2 regions of the Acidovorax sp. 1608163 genome follow, and region 2 is predicted to be linked to the other one. Evidence: riboswitches for the same ligand, from Rfam matches in the RefSeq annotation. Region 2 holds a riboswitch; the other holds the start of a gene.
The links. Region 2 has a riboswitch for S-adenosylhomocysteine ahead of ahcY (adenosylhomocysteinase). Riboswitches for the same ligand answer to the same signal wherever they lie in the genome.
Positions count from the first base shown of each region.

Region 1 (7,390 bases), 1.1 Mb from region 2:
GCTAACAAGCTGAAAGATGCACCAAATGGAAAGCCCCGCATGCGGGGCTTTCGTCTTTCTGATCGAATTTGGCTCTAGCGCTTATCCATCAAGCGCCAGCAGCTATCTAATTCATAGCGTTACAAGTTCGGCGCCAACAACCGCTCCAACACCTTCTCGTCCATGCCCCGGCGCTGGGCCATGTCGTGCAACTGGTCTTCACCGATCTTGCCGACGTTGAAGTACACCGCCTCGAGGTGGCCGATGTAGAAGCCGCTCACGCTGGCGGCGGGCATCATGGCCAGGCTTTCGGTCAGGGTCATGCCGATCTCCTCGGCCTGCAGCACGCGGAACAGCTCGCTTTTGGCGCTGTGGTCCGGGCAAGCGGGGTAGCCGGGCGCGGGGCGGATGCCGTGGTACTTCTCGGCAATCATGTCGTCGTTGCTCAGCGCTTCACCGGCGGCATAGCCCCACAGGTCGGTGCGCACGCGGTGGTGCAGGGCTTCGGCAAAGGCTTCGGCCAGGCGGTCGGCCAGGCTCTTGAACATGATGGCGGAGTAGTCGTCCAGCGCGTCGATGAAGGCTTTTTCCTTCTTTTCGATCCCGAGGCCCGCCGTCACGGCGAACAGGCCGGCGTAGTCGGCAATGCCGCTCTCCTTGGGCGCCACAAAGTCGGCCAGGCAGCGGCTCGGGCGGGTCACGCCGTCGATGGTGTGTTTCTCGGCCTGCTGGCGCAGGCCGTACCAGGTCATGGCCACTTCGGTGCGGGTGTCGTCGGTGTAGAACTCGATGTCGTCGTCGTTCACGCTGTTGGCGGGCAGCAGCGCCATCACGCCGCTGGCTGTGAGCCACCGGCCTTCGATGATCTTCTTGAGCATGGCCTGCCCATCGGCAAACACACGCGTAGCTTCCACGCCCACGATCTCGTCCGTGAGGATGGCGGGGTACGGGCCGGCCAGGTCCCAGGTCTGGAAGAACGGGCCCCAGTCGATGTACTTGGCCAGCTCGGCCAGGTCGAAGTTCTTGAACACGCGGCGGCCCAGCGCGCGGGGCACGGCGGGCTGGTAGGCCGACCAGTCCACGGGCGTCTTGTTGGCGCGGATCTTGGCCAGGGGCCACAGGGGCGTGGCCTTTTTGTTGGCGTGCTGGGTGCGCACCTTGTCGTAGTCGGCGTTCAGCTCATCCACGTAGCTCTGCACGCCGTCGCCCAGCAGGCTTTGCGCCACGCTCACGCTGCGCGAGGCATCGGGCACGTAGACCACGGGGCCTTCGTAATGCGGAGCGATCTTGACGGCGGTGTGCACGCGGCTGGTGGTGGCGCCACCGATGAGCAGCGGGATCTTCTTGATGCGGAAGTGGTCGTCCTTCTGCATCTCGCCGGCCACGTACTGCATCTCTTCGAGGCTGGGGGTGATCAGGCCCGACAGGCCCACGATGTCGGCCCCCTCGACCTTGGCGCGCGCCAAAATCTCGTGGCAGGGCACCATCACGCCCATGTTCACCACCTCAAAGTTGTTGCACTGCAGGACCACGGTGACGATGTTCTTGCCGATGTCGTGCACGTCGCCCTTGACGGTGGCGATGATGATCTTGCCCTTGCTGCGCACATCACGCCCGGCCAGTTCGTCCTGGCGCTTTTCTTCTTCGATGTAGGGGATCAGGTGGGCCACGGCCTGCTTCATCACGCGCGCGCTTTTCACCACCTGGGGCAGGAACATCTTGCCCGCGCCGAACAGATCGCCCACCACGTTCATGCCGTCCATGAGCGGGCCTTCGATCACGTGCAGCGGGCGCCCACCCTTGGCCAGGATGGCGCGGTAGGCCTCTTCGGTGTCTTCGGTGATGAAGTCGGTGATGCCGTGCACCAGGGCGTGGCTCAAGCGCTCACCCACGGTCTTGGGGTTGTCCGGCGTGCCGCGCCATTCAAGCTTTTTGCTCTCGTCCTTGGCGCCGCTCTTGGCGGTTTCGGCGATCTCGACCAGGCGCTCACCCGCGTCGGGACGGCGGTTGAGCACCACGTCTTCCACACGCTCGCGCAGCACGGGCTCCAGGTCGTCGTACACGCCCACCATGCCCGCGTTGACGATGCCCATGTCCATCCCGGCCTTGATGGCGTGGTACAGGAACACGGTGTGGATGGCCTCGCGCACCGGGTCGTTGCCACGGAAGCTGAACGACACGTTGGACACGCCGCCCGACACTTTGGCACCCGGCAGGTTCTGCTTGATCCAGCGCGTGGCTTCGATGAAATCGACGGCGTAGTTGTTGTGCTCTTCAATGCCGGTGGCCACGGCAAAGATGTTGGGGTCGAAGATGATGTCTTCGGGCGGGAAGCCGACTTCATCGACCAGGATGCGGTAGGCGCGCTCGCAGATTTCGATCTTGCGCTCGTAGGTGTCGGCCTGGCCTGTTTCGTCAAACGCCATCACCACCGCTGCGGCGCCATAGCGGCGCACCAGGCGAGCCTCGTGCTTGAACTTGTCCACACCCTCCTTCATGGAGATGGAGTTCACGATGCCCTTGCCCTGCACGCAACGCAGGCCGGCCTCGATCACCTCCCACTTGGAGGAGTCCACCATGATGGGCACGCGCGCGATGTCGGGCTCGGACGCGATGAGCTGCAGAAAGCGCACCATGGCGGCCTTGCTGTCGAGCATGGCCTCGTCCATGTTGATGTCGATGACCTGCGCGCCGTTTTCCACCTGCTGGCGGGCCACGGCCAGGGCTTCTTCGTACTGGCCGTTCAAAATCATGCGCGCGAACGCCTTGGAGCCGGTGACGTTGGTGCGCTCGCCCACGTTGACGAACAGGGTGCCCTCGCCAATGGAGACGGGCTCCAGGCCAGAGAGTTTCATGGGAGGAACGGAAACAGCAGACATAGGGCTCACCTGTGCAGGAACACGGACAAAACAGGTGAGCGTCGTTACGGGGGGACGGTGCCATAGTGCACAGGGCCCAAGCCTGACGGCAACCGGCCACCTGTGGGTGGGGCCTGGCCTGCCGCTGCAACGCTCCTTGGGCTGACAGGCAATTTTAAGGGGAAGTGCGCGCAGGCCAACGCCTAAGCCCGCGCGTGCGACTCTGCCACCTGAAGGCGTTGCCCTGTCAAGCGCCCTTGCTGCGTGAAATATCGCTGTGAAACACAGGGACGCATTCCTATCAATGGGAAATCATCCAGGGCCGCTTGCTTGGGAACGCTTTGGCGCCACTAGGCGCTGTCACCGTGGCCTTGCGCGTGGACGGTGAAGAGCAGCAGCCACACCCTGCGGGGTGCTTGAGGCGGGCGTAGTCACCTGAGCGCTGCGGCTCATGCCGCGCACGCTCGTTGGTGGCCATGGCGCTGCGGGTGGTGGCGCTCATCAGCGCCAAGCGCGGCGCCGTGGCAAACACGCGGGGCGATGCGGCCCCGCAGTCAGGGCAGGCGGCGGGCTCGTTGCGGTCGGCCAGCGTGCGAAAGGCATCGAAGCCGCCGCACTCGGCACAGGCGTAGTCGTAGGTGGGCATGGCGGCTCCTTGGACAGCAAACGCGTTCTGCGATCAGACCAGGTCGGGCGACAACGGCATGGCAATGGAGCCATCCAGATGCTTGATGGGCCCCGCCGCACTCGGATTGATGTCAAAGTCAAAAATCTGCGTGGGCAGCCACAGCGTGGCGCAAGCGTTGGGCACGTCCACCACGCCGCTGATGTGGCCCTGCACAGGTGCCGTGCCCAAAATGGAATACGCCTGCGCGCCGGAGTAGCCAAATTTCTTGAGGTACTCGATGGCGTTCAGACAGGCCTGGCGGTAGGCCACGTTCACGTCCAGGTAGTACTGCTTGCCCGCCTCGTCCACGCTGATGCCTTCAAAGATCAGGTAGTCGTTGTAAGTGGGCGTGATGGGGCTGGGCTTGAAGATGGGGTTCTTGATGCCGTACTTGGCCATGCCGCCTTTGATCAGGGTGACCTTCATGTGCACCCAGCCTGCCATCTCGATAGCGCCGCAGAACGTGATCTCGCCATCGCCCTGGCTGAAGTGCAGGTCGCCCACGCTCAGGCCCGCACCGTCCACATACACCGGAAAGAACACCTTGGAGCCGCGCGACAGGTCCTTGATGTCACAGTTGCCTCCATGCTCGCGTGGCGGCACGGTGCGCGCGCCCTCGGCAGCGGCCTTGGCCTTGGCATCGCCCGTGAGGCGGCCCATGTGCGCGGTGCCTGCCGAGGGTGGATTGGCCAGCCCAGCCGTGGGCGCAGAGTCGATGAGCGCCTGCTCGCGCGCATTCCACTGCTCCAGCATCTTGCGGTCGGGCAGGCAGCCGATCAGGCCGGGGTGGATCAACCCGGCGTACTTCACACCCGGCACATGGCGCGAGCTGGTGAACATGCCATGAAAGTCCCAGATGGACTTCTGCGCCTGCGGGAAGTGCTCGGTCAAAAAACCGCCGCCATTGTTCTTGCTGAAAAAGCCATTGAAGCCCCACAGGCTGTCTTGCTTGGCGCCAATGTCCAGCAGGTCCACCACCAGCAGGTCGCCCGGCTCGGCACCCTTAACGCCCACGGGGCCGCTCAGGTAATGCACCGTGGTCAGGTCAATGTCGCGCACGTCGTCAGCGCTGTCGTTGTTTTGGATGAAGCCGCCCGTCCAGTCAAACGTCTCCAGCACAAACTCGTCGCCCGGATTGACCCAGCAGGCCATGGGAATGTCGGGGTGCCAGCGGTTGTGGATGTTTTCGTTTTCGGTGGGCGACTTGCTCAGATCGACCTTGATCAGGGTTTCAGCCATGGCGTGCTCCTTGGAAAGGGTGGGTGGAAAAATGAAAAAGCGAGATAAAAGCTCCAGGGCCTGCAAGGCAAGCTGCCTGTGAAACGGTCACGGCCAACGCCAGTGCACCCGCGCAAGGGCCGCCCCGCCGCGCTGGGGGCGTCCCCCTCCCGCAGCGCGCAGCGATGCGAGAGAGGGGGAAGGCGCCGAAGGCGACTCAGGGGGTGTTTCATGTCATACAGACAGATACGCTTTGATGCGCTGCTGGTCGGTGTCGGCCCGAGCGGTCTCATGCACGAGGCGGCCGCCTTCGATGACGAACAGCCGGTCGGCCACGTCCATGGCAAACGACAACACCTGTTCGCTCACCACGATGGTGATCTGGCGCAGCTTGCGGATCTCGTTGAGCGCCTTGGCGATGTCCTTGATGATGGAAGGCTGGATGCCCTCGGTGGGCTCATCAAGCAGCAGCACCTTGGGATCGGTGACCAGGGCGCGGGCAATGGCCAGTTGCTGCTGCTGCCCGCCCGACAGGTTGCCGCCCTTGCGCCGGCGCATGTCCCACAGCACCGGGAACAGCGCATAAATGTCTTCTGGAATCTGCCGCGTCTTGGAGTTCTCCAGGCCGGTCTCGATGTTTTCTTCGACCGTGAGGGTCGGAAAAATCATGCGCCCCTGGGGCACATAGGCAATGCCCTTGGCCACACGGCGAAAGCTCTCGTCTTTCGTCACGTCCTGGCCTGCCACGGTGATCTGGCCGCTCTTGGCGGGCATCACGCCCATGAGGCTTTTGAACAGCGTGGTCTTGCCCATGCCATTGCGGCCCATGATGGCCACGGTTTCGTTGGCACGGCCTTCGAACGAGATGCCGTGCAGCGCCTCGCTCTGGCCGTAGGCCACAAACAGATCTTTGACTTCCAGCATGCGGTGCTCCTGTGGGGTTCGATGGGGTATGGAAGTCAATGGCCTAGGTACACGTCGATGACCTTGGGGTCGGCCTGCACCTTCTCCATGGGGCCTTCGGCCAGGATCTTTCCCTGGTGCATCACGGTGACCTTGTGGGCAATGCGCTTGACGAACTCCATGTCGTGCTCGATGACGATCACCGCGCGGTTCTTGCAGATGCGCTGCAGCAGCTCCGCCGTCAGCTCGCGCTCGCGGGCGCTCATGCCAGCGATGGGTTCGTCGAGCATGAGCAGCTCGGGCTCCTGCATCAGCAGCATGCCGATCTCCAGCCACTGCTTTTGCCCGTGGCTGAGCAAGCCCGCTTCGGTATCGAGCTTGTCGCCCAGGCCGATGTCCTCTGCCACCACCTGCACGCGGGCCTTGACCTCGTCGGTGCACTTGAAGGCCAGCGCCCCCAACACCGAGCGGCCTGCGGGGTACGACACCTCCAGGTTCTGAAAGACCGAGAGGTTCTCGTAGATCGAGGGCGTCTGGAACTTGCGGCCGATCCCTAAGCGCACGCGCTGGTGCTCTGCCATGCGGGTCAGTTCTTCGTTCTTGAACTTGATGCTGCCGCCCGTGGCGCGGGTCTTGCCACAGATGAGGTCGAGCAGCGTGGTCTTGCCCGCACCGTTGGGGCCGATGATCACGCGCAGCTCGTTCTTGTCGATGTACAGCGTCAGGGCGTCGATGGCCTTGAAGCCGTCGAACGACACCGTGAGGTCTTCCACAGCGAGGGCGAAGTCGGTATTGCTCATGGGTGCTCCAGCGGTGGTTGCGCGTCAGGCGCCCTGGCGGCTCACGCCGTCGGGCAGGGCAGCAGGTGCGGGCGCTGCGCTGGCAGCTGCTGCAGAGGTGGCGGTAGCGGCTGGCGTAGCGTCAGCCACCAGCCGGGGCTGCACCGAGGCCTGGCGTAGCGCCTCGCGGCGGCCCTTCCACCAGGGCACGACGTGGCTCTCCCACAGGCCCGCCAACCCCATGGGGAAGGCCATGGTCACGCCGATGAAGAGGCCCGCCATCAAGAACAACCAGGCTTCCGGAAAACTCTCCGAGAAAAACGTCTTGCCCGCATTCACCAGCAGCGTGCCGTACACCGCGCCCACCAAGCTCATGCGCCCGCCCACGGCGGCGTAGATCACCATTTCGATGGAGGGCACGATGCCCACGAAACTGGGCGACATGAACCCCACCTGCAGCGAGAACAGCGCCCCACCAATGCCCGACAACGCAGCGGCCAGGCAGAAGGTGAAGATCTTGAAATTGGCCACGTCGTAGCCCGAAAACCGCACGCGGTCTTCCTTGTCGCGCATGGCCAGCAGCAGCGTGCCCACCTTGCCGGTCTGGATCCAGCGGCACAGCACGATAGAGCCGATGAGCAGCGCAACGCACACGTAGTACAGGATGTACTTGGCGCTGTCGGTGCGCGTGTCCCAGCCCCACAGCGTCTTCAGGTCAGTCATGCCATTGACGCCGCCGGTGTAGCCCTGCTGGCCAATGATAAGCACCGTGAGGATCAGCGCCACCGCCTGCGTGATGATGGCGAAATACACCCCCCCCACGCGGCGCTTGAACATGGCAAAGCTGATGATCCAGGCCAGCAGCGCAGGCACCACGATGACGGCGGCCAGCGAGAACGGCAGGCTCTTGAACGGCACCCAGAAGCTAGGCAGCTCGGTGATCTGGTTCCAATCCATGAAGTCGGGAATGCCGGGCGTGGACTGGA
Region 1 covers NZ_CP033069.1:4,701,526-4,708,915, forward strand. Annotated here, with positions in the region: gene metH (methionine synthase) at 120-2,834, opposite strand; S-adenosyl-L-homocysteine riboswitch at 2,888-3,002, opposite strand; gene EAG14_RS20980 (zinc ribbon domain-containing protein) at 3,139-3,483, opposite strand; gene fmdA (formamidase) at 3,517-4,743, opposite strand; gene urtE (urea ABC transporter ATP-binding subunit UrtE) at 4,957-5,646, opposite strand; gene urtD (urea ABC transporter ATP-binding protein UrtD) at 5,682-6,425, opposite strand; gene urtC (urea ABC transporter permease subunit UrtC) at 6,450-7,390, opposite strand, start outside.
Region 1: linked by a shared signal. The riboswitch ahead of metH (methionine synthase) and the one ahead of ahcY (adenosylhomocysteinase) in region 2 are both predicted to bind S-adenosylhomocysteine.

Region 2 (7,390 bases):
CACGCCCGCACTGCGCAGTTGATCGCACAGGTCTGTCACCACGTCCAGGCCAAACGCCTTGATGCTGGCGGTATCGTCGCCAAAACCCTGCAGACGCAAGCGAATCCAGCGGGGGATTTCAGCGCCACAGGCGTCGGAGAAGCGCATCAACTGCGTGGAGCTGGAGATGGGCATGATCCCTGGCACCACGGGGATGTTGGCGCCCAGCTTCTGGGTGTCTTCCAAAAATCGGAAGTAGGCATCGCTGTTGTAGAAATACTGGGTGATCGCGGCATCTGCGCCCGCTTGCACCTTGGCCACATAAGCCTTCAAGTCAGCCTCTGGCGAACGTGCCTGGGGATGCACCTCTGGGTAGGCAGCCACCTCGATGTGGAAGTCGCGGCCCGTTTCTTCGCGGATAAAGGTAACCAGATCGCTGGCGTACTGGAACTCGCCGCCCGCACCGTAGCCGCTGGGCAGATCGCCCCGCAAGGCGACCAGGCGGCGAACCCCCATGCCCTTGAGCACGGCCAGTTGCTCACGCACCGACTGGCGGGTGGCGCCGATGCACGAGAAGTGCGATGCGGCACTCACGCCCTCAGCGAGGATTTCACGCACCGTGGTGAACGTGCCCTCCTGCGTGGAGCCACCGGCGCCATAGGTCACGGAGCAAAACTCAGGGTGCAGCGCATACAGCTGCTGGCGCACAGCGCGCAGCTTTTCAGCCCCTTCGGGCGTTTTCGGGGGGAAAAACTCCAGACTCACCGGAAATCCGGTGGCTTCTGTCTTGGCAGCGTTCATGCCGTCCTCCTTGCATCCACAAAAAATTCCCGGTTGCCATCGCCGCCCTGGATGGGGCTTTCCATCCACGCAAGCACCTGCAAGCCCAGCTCTGCGCAGCAATCACGGATGCGCTTTTCCACGACGGCATACAAAGCCTCGTCGCGCACAATGCCGCCCTTGCCGACTTGGCCAGGCTGCAATTCGAACTGCGGCTTGACCAGCATGAGCAAACGGCCCTGCGGCGCCATCAGGGGCACCAGGGCGGGCAGCACCAAGGTCAGCGAGATGAACGACAGGTCACCCGTTACCAGGTCAAACACGGGCGTGACCTGCACATCCTCTCGCCCCTCTCGGCGCTGGCGCACCACGGGCAAAGTGCCCTCAGCCCGCGCGCGGGCCTTGGCGGCTCGTTCGGCCTTGAAGGTCTCTACGTCTTGCTCTTTGGCGTCGTCACTGTCGTCGTACTCTTCATCGATCAAGCCGCCATTGCGCATCCAGCTGTAGGGGGCCACCGGCTGGGTGTCGTTGTCTTCGTGGTCTTGCACCAGCTCTTCGGACAAGGCCGCCTCGCAGCCTTCCAGCAGCGACTCGGCCGTCATCGCCCGGGCGTTGAGCCCTTCCACGCCCACCACGCGCACATCGCCCCGCAGGCGCTCGTGCAACTGCCCATGGCCCACATCCACGCCCACCACCTGGGTCGCACCGTGCTGCAGCAGGCAATCCGTGAAGCCCCCGGTGCTCTGCCCCACATCCAGGCAGCGCAGCCCTTGGACGGCTAGGCCCGTGGCCTGCAAAGCGCCTTCGAGCTTGAGCCCGCCACGCGAGATGTATTTGGCCTCGGCATCGTCCAGCAGCCGCACCTCGGCCACCGACGGAATGTCATCCCCGTTCTTGGCCACTTTGTTCCAGGGCGACAAGGGCGTCAGGCGCCACTCCACCCCCGAGGCGATCAAGCGCTGCGCTTGCGAGCGCGTGGCCGCATGGCCACCTTCCACCAAAAATACGTCTGCGCGCATGCGTTCTCTCTCGTCGGTCGACGAAAATTCAGATAAAAACAGGGGCTAGCGCTTACCAGATAAGCGCTAGCAGCTCCTAAATCAGGAGCAATCTCCCACCCCAGCCATCAATAGCGGTAGGTGTCAGGCTTGTAAGGGCCTTGCTTGGGCACGCCGATATAGGCCGCTTGCTCGTCCGTCAGCTCCGACAGCATGGCGCCCACCTTCTTCAGGTGCAGGCGTGCCACCTTTTCATCCAGGTGCTTGGGCAGCACATAGACCTTGCCGTTTTCATAGAAGTCGCTGTGCGTGAAGAGTTCAATCTGCGCAATCGTCTGGTTGGCAAAGCTCGACGACATCACAAAGCTGGGGTGGCCTGTGCCGCAGCCCAGGTTCACCAGACGGCCCTTGGCCAGCAAGATGATGCGCTTGCCGTCGGCAAAAATCACATGGTCCACCTGGGGCTTGATCTCTTCCCACTGGCAGTGCTCTTCGAGCTTGGCAACCTGGATTTCGTTGTCGAAGTGGCCGATGTTGCAGACGATGGCCTGGTCCTTCATGGCCTTCATGTGCTCGAACGTGATCACGTCGCGGTTGCCCGTGGTCGTCACGAAGATGTCTGCCTTGTCGGCGGCATACTCCATGGTCACGACTTTGTAGCCTTCCATCGCGGCTTGCAGGGCGTTGATAGGGTCGATCTCGGTCACCCACACTTGGGCGCTCAAGGCACGCAAAGCCTGGGCCGAGCCCTTGCCCACGTCGCCGTAGCCAGCCACGACCGCCACCTTGCCAGCGATCATCACATCGGTGGCGCGCTTGATGCCGTCCACCAGCGATTCGCGGCAGCCGTACAGGTTGTCGAACTTGCTCTTGGTAACCGAGTCGTTCACGTTGATCGCACGGAACATCAGGTTGCCCTTGGCCGACATCTCCTTCAAGCGGTGCACGCCTGTGGTGGTCTCTTCGGTCACGCCAATGATCTGGGCGCTCTTGCGGCTGTACCAGGTGGCGTCCACCGCCAGCTTGGCCTTGATGGCGGCAAACAGGATGCGCTCTTCTTCGCTGCCAGGGTTGGCCAAGACCTTCTGGTCCTTTTCGGCCTGCTTGCCCAGGTGCATCAGCAGCGTGGCGTCGCCGCCGTCGTCCAGAATCAGGTTGGGGCCTTCGCCCTCTGTACCGGCAGCGCCAAAGTCAAAAATGCGGTGGGTGTAGTCCCAGTAGTCGACCAGCGTCTCGCCCTTCACGGCAAACACAGGAGTGCCCGCAGCGGCAATGGCAGCAGCAGCATGGTCTTGCGTGGAGAAAATGTTGCAAGAAGCCCAGCGCACTTCCGCGCCCAGCGCTTGCAGTGTCTCGATCAGCACCGCCGTCTGGATGGTCATGTGCAGCGAGCCCGTGATGCGCGCACCCTTGAGCGATTGCTTGGGCGCGAATTCCTCGCGGATGGCCATCAGGCCGGGCATCTCGGTTTCAGCGATGCGGATTTCCTTGCGGCCCCATTCGGCCAGGCCGATGTCGGCAATGATGCAGTCGGTGTTGACCGGGGCGTTGACGCGTGCGTTCATGGTGTGCTCCAAAGCAGGTTTGAAAAGCCACTTGACGGGGGAAGATGCAACTCACCGCACGAAAAGTGGATGAGCGTCGTTGCTTGATGACTCCGAGCCTCACGCCCCGCAGGTAGCAGGGGGCGCTGCAACGCTCCTCGGATGGGCGGATTATAGAAGCAAGACTTTCAACGGGCACCCGTTCTGGTAGGTAACGATCCGGACACGAATCGAAGAGACCACCAAGGTACGATTCAGCCTGCAGCGCCTGCGCAGACCTTGCACACCAGGTAACAACCTGCGCAGCCGCAGTTTCACGCATAGGTAAAATAATTGTTAACTGCGCTGTTCTTCAGCGCAACAACAGACCTTTGCAAAGTCTGATCTGGCAACGCTGCAACCTGCAGCGCTTGCCCTCCCATTCCAGGAACTTCCGTGTCCCACGCCCCAGAAACCCGGCGCCGCCGCACCTTTGCCATCATTTCCCACCCCGACGCGGGTAAAACGACGCTGACCGAAAAGCTGCTGCTGTTCTCGGGCGCCATCCAGATCGCCGGGGCCGTCAAAGGCCGCAAGGCCAGCCGCCACGCTACCTCCGACTGGATGGAAATCGAAAAGCAGCGCGGCATCTCGGTGGCCTCGTCGGTGATGCAGATGGCCTACCGCGACCATGTGGTCAACCTGCTCGACACCCCCGGCCACAAGGACTTCTCCGAAGACACCTACCGCGTGCTCACGGCGGTGGACTCGGCCCTGATGGTCATTGACGCCGCCAACGGCGTGGAAGCGCAGACCCGCCGTCTGATCGAGGTCTGCCGCCAACGCGACACGCCCATCATCACCTTCGTCAACAAGATGGACCGCGAAGTGCGCGATCCGCTGGACATCATGGACGAGGTCGAGCGCGAGCTGGGCATGCCCTGCTGCCCCATGACTTGGCCTGTGGGCCAGGGCAAGGCCTTCGGCGGCATCATCAACCTGCGCACCAAGACCATGACGGTGTTCGAGTCCGGCAGCGAGCGCCGCCCGCAGGACTTCGAGGCCATCCCTTTGTCCGATGAAACCACGCTGCGCGCACGCTTCGGTGCCGAATTTGATGCCGCGCTGGAGAGCATGGAACTGGCCGTGGGCGCATCGCCCGCGTGGGACCACGATGCCTTCCTCGCGGGCAAGCTGACCCCCGTGTTCTTCGGCTCCGGCGTGAACAACTTCGGGGTGATGGAAGTGCTGGACGCGCTGGTGGACATGGCCCCGCCCCCGGCCCCCGCGTGAGCACACTCGAAGTCAACAAGCAGCCGGTGGTCAAAACCATCCAGCCCGAAGACGAAGGCTTCTCCGGCGTGGTGTTTAAGGTGCAAGCCAACATGGACGCCAACCACCGCGACCGCATCGCCTTTGTGCGCGTGGCCTCGGGCAAGTACACCCCCGGCATGAAGCTCAAGGTACAGCGTACCGCCAAAGAACTGCGCCCCACCAGCGTGGTCACCTTCATGAGCCAGCGCCGCGAAGCGGTGGAAGAAGCCTACGCGGGCGACATCATCGGCTTCACCACGCACGGCGGCGTGCAGCTGGGCGACACCATCACCGATGGCGCCAACCTGCAGTTCACGGGCCTGCCCTTCTTCGCGCCGGAACTGTTCATGACCGTGATCCTCAAGAACCCCCTGCGCACCAAGCAATTGCAGCAAGGTCTGGCCCAACTGGGCGAAGAAGGCGCTATCCAGGTCTTCAAACCCGACGCAGGCGGCGCCATGCTCCTGGGCGCTGTAGGCCAACTGCAGTTTGAAGTGGTGCAACACCGCCTGAAAGCAGAGTACGACGCCGACGTGCGCCTGGAAGGCTGCCAATACACAGGCGCCCGCTGGATCACCGCAAACACCCCCGCCGAATTGCGCGAGTTTGAAAACGCCTACCCCCTGCGCATGGCCCACGACGCAGCCGACACGCTGGCGTATTTGTGCACCTCACCGTACGACGTGCGGCTGGCGCAGGAGCGGTTTCCGAAGATTCACTTTCATCCGCTGCGGGAGCATGCGGGGTTGGCGTTGCAGGCCAATTCATGAGTCCTTTTTTCCCCTACGCTCAATTCAGAGGTCGCAGCGCATGGCTGTGGCCCGCTCTGGCGGCAATCGCGGGCTGGATCAACATACACCATCGATTCAATCAGGTAGTGCACGCCGACGCTGAACAAACCTACCTGCCTGCGGCAAGACTGTTTTTGGAACAGGGTTGGTCATTCTTTCTGTCCCCCGCAAGCTATCGAGTGGTACCGCTCGCCTATCTTTGGCCTGCCCTTTGGGGCGCGGAGCCCTATTGGATTCGCTTGGCGAACGGTGGCTTGTGGCTAGGGTGCGTCTACTTTTTGTGGAACACCAGCCTCCTACTTGGCGGCTTGCGCGCTGGAATACTCGCGATGTTTCTTTGGGCTATTCACCCAGAGTTACCTCGATATTTCGCCACAGAATTGACCGAGCCTATTTTTCTCTTTGGTGTTTTTGGATGGATTTATTTTTCAGCAAAAATAATCATTCAAAAAAAAATCAATGCAACTACGATATGGCTTGCGGCATTGATGCTGACTATTACCCTGCTATCGCGGCCGGTATTGCAAATTATCGCCCCCATTTTGCTAATCACATGCTTAATACAAATGGGAACATCAAACATGCGCCAACCCCAAAAAATAGACAAAACCTCAAACGCATGTCGTGCGATGGCAATCAGCCTAGCGCTTTCACTAATTATCCCTGCCATATGGATTGTTAAAAATGGAATAATCTTTGGCCTTTGGGGACTGGGAACAGGGTCAGGCACAGGTCTTTACCTAGGCACCCACCCCCTATTCCAAGGAACAGAGCCACCGTTCCTTGGATTAAATTACGATGTAAATATCTTAGGAATTACAGCCTTAAATGAGGGTGATCACCTAAGCATTGCAGTGGATAGAATCGCAAAAAATGCGGCTCTATGGCAAATAAAGTCGATGTCTTTTTTTGAAGGTCTCTTATTTTTCGCTCGCAAAGCTTGGTGGTGGCTGATGCACCACCCCTCACAGGTAGATGCGTTTGGCAGTGCCCTGCGGAAGATGCGAATTTTTGAAATATTAACTGTTGGTACTTTTCTGCTGACAGCAATTCACAAAAAAATTCAAGAAAAAAAACACAGTGGCTCATTTTTTGCAAAAAGCCCCCCTTGGACAGCCACAGAAATTTTTTCAGCGGCTTTATTTTGTATATTTTTTCTTATGCTAGCTCAATTGCTACCTATTTTATACAATAGTCGGTATAGCTCAGCACTTCTAGACCCTTGGCTTATTCTTATAACTTCTTATGGATTCTCCAAAATCCTTGCATCGTTAAATTTTGAGAGCACATTCAAAAGCTATCAATGGAGAATAGGTTTCACAACAAATTCCGATGCGAAAATTTTTAAAGTTCTCTTAAAGATTGCACTCCTAATTTTCTCTACCCCCATCATTTTCAACGCAATCAAAAATAGAGAGCAAATAAAAATCGACCCAGACCATTTGGGGAAAAATATTTCACACTTAGAAATAAGCCTCAACAGTCAAACAAAAACATATGGACTGGTTTACAAAGAAAAAAATACGTGGGTCGTCACAGAATCCCCCGCTGCATTTCAGGTCCTAATAAATCAGGAATCCATAAATAAAATTACAGAATCAGCAGTTTTCAACGGCTTATGGAAAACAGAGCTGACCTTAACCCCCCCTCAAGGCGGCGCTTGTCGCAAAGCAGAGATTTCATACCAAACTGACGAAGGGAAAATCCTTCAACCCATTAATCGCAGACCATTACTTTTAGCGCTCTCCGGAAACGGTAAGACAGAGCAGCTTGTAACTCATGCAAACAATGAATTACGGCCGCATCAGCCAGGTAGTTTGCGAACTGTCTTGAACTGCCCTGTGGGCACAGTGCTCCAGTGGAAAAACACGCAGTTTCTAGAAAGTCGTCATCCATGGGATGCAACTTCCCACCTCGTACATTGATAGCAAACCAATGAATTCAATATTAATAGCATCCAGCCTGGCATGCGTAACATTTATTTCAATAGGTCAACTCTTATTCA
Region 2 covers NZ_CP033069.1:740,291-747,680, reverse strand. Annotated here, with positions in the region: gene metF (methylenetetrahydrofolate reductase [NAD(P)H]) at 1-780, opposite strand, end outside; gene EAG14_RS03345 (TlyA family RNA methyltransferase) at 777-1,778, opposite strand; gene ahcY (adenosylhomocysteinase) at 1,886-3,322, opposite strand; S-adenosyl-L-homocysteine riboswitch at 3,387-3,467, opposite strand; partial or broken gene EAG14_RS03335 (peptide chain release factor 3) at 3,737-5,364, shown strand; gene EAG14_RS22635 (hypothetical protein) at 5,259-7,310, shown strand; gene EAG14_RS03330 (EamA family transporter) at 7,285-7,390, shown strand, end outside.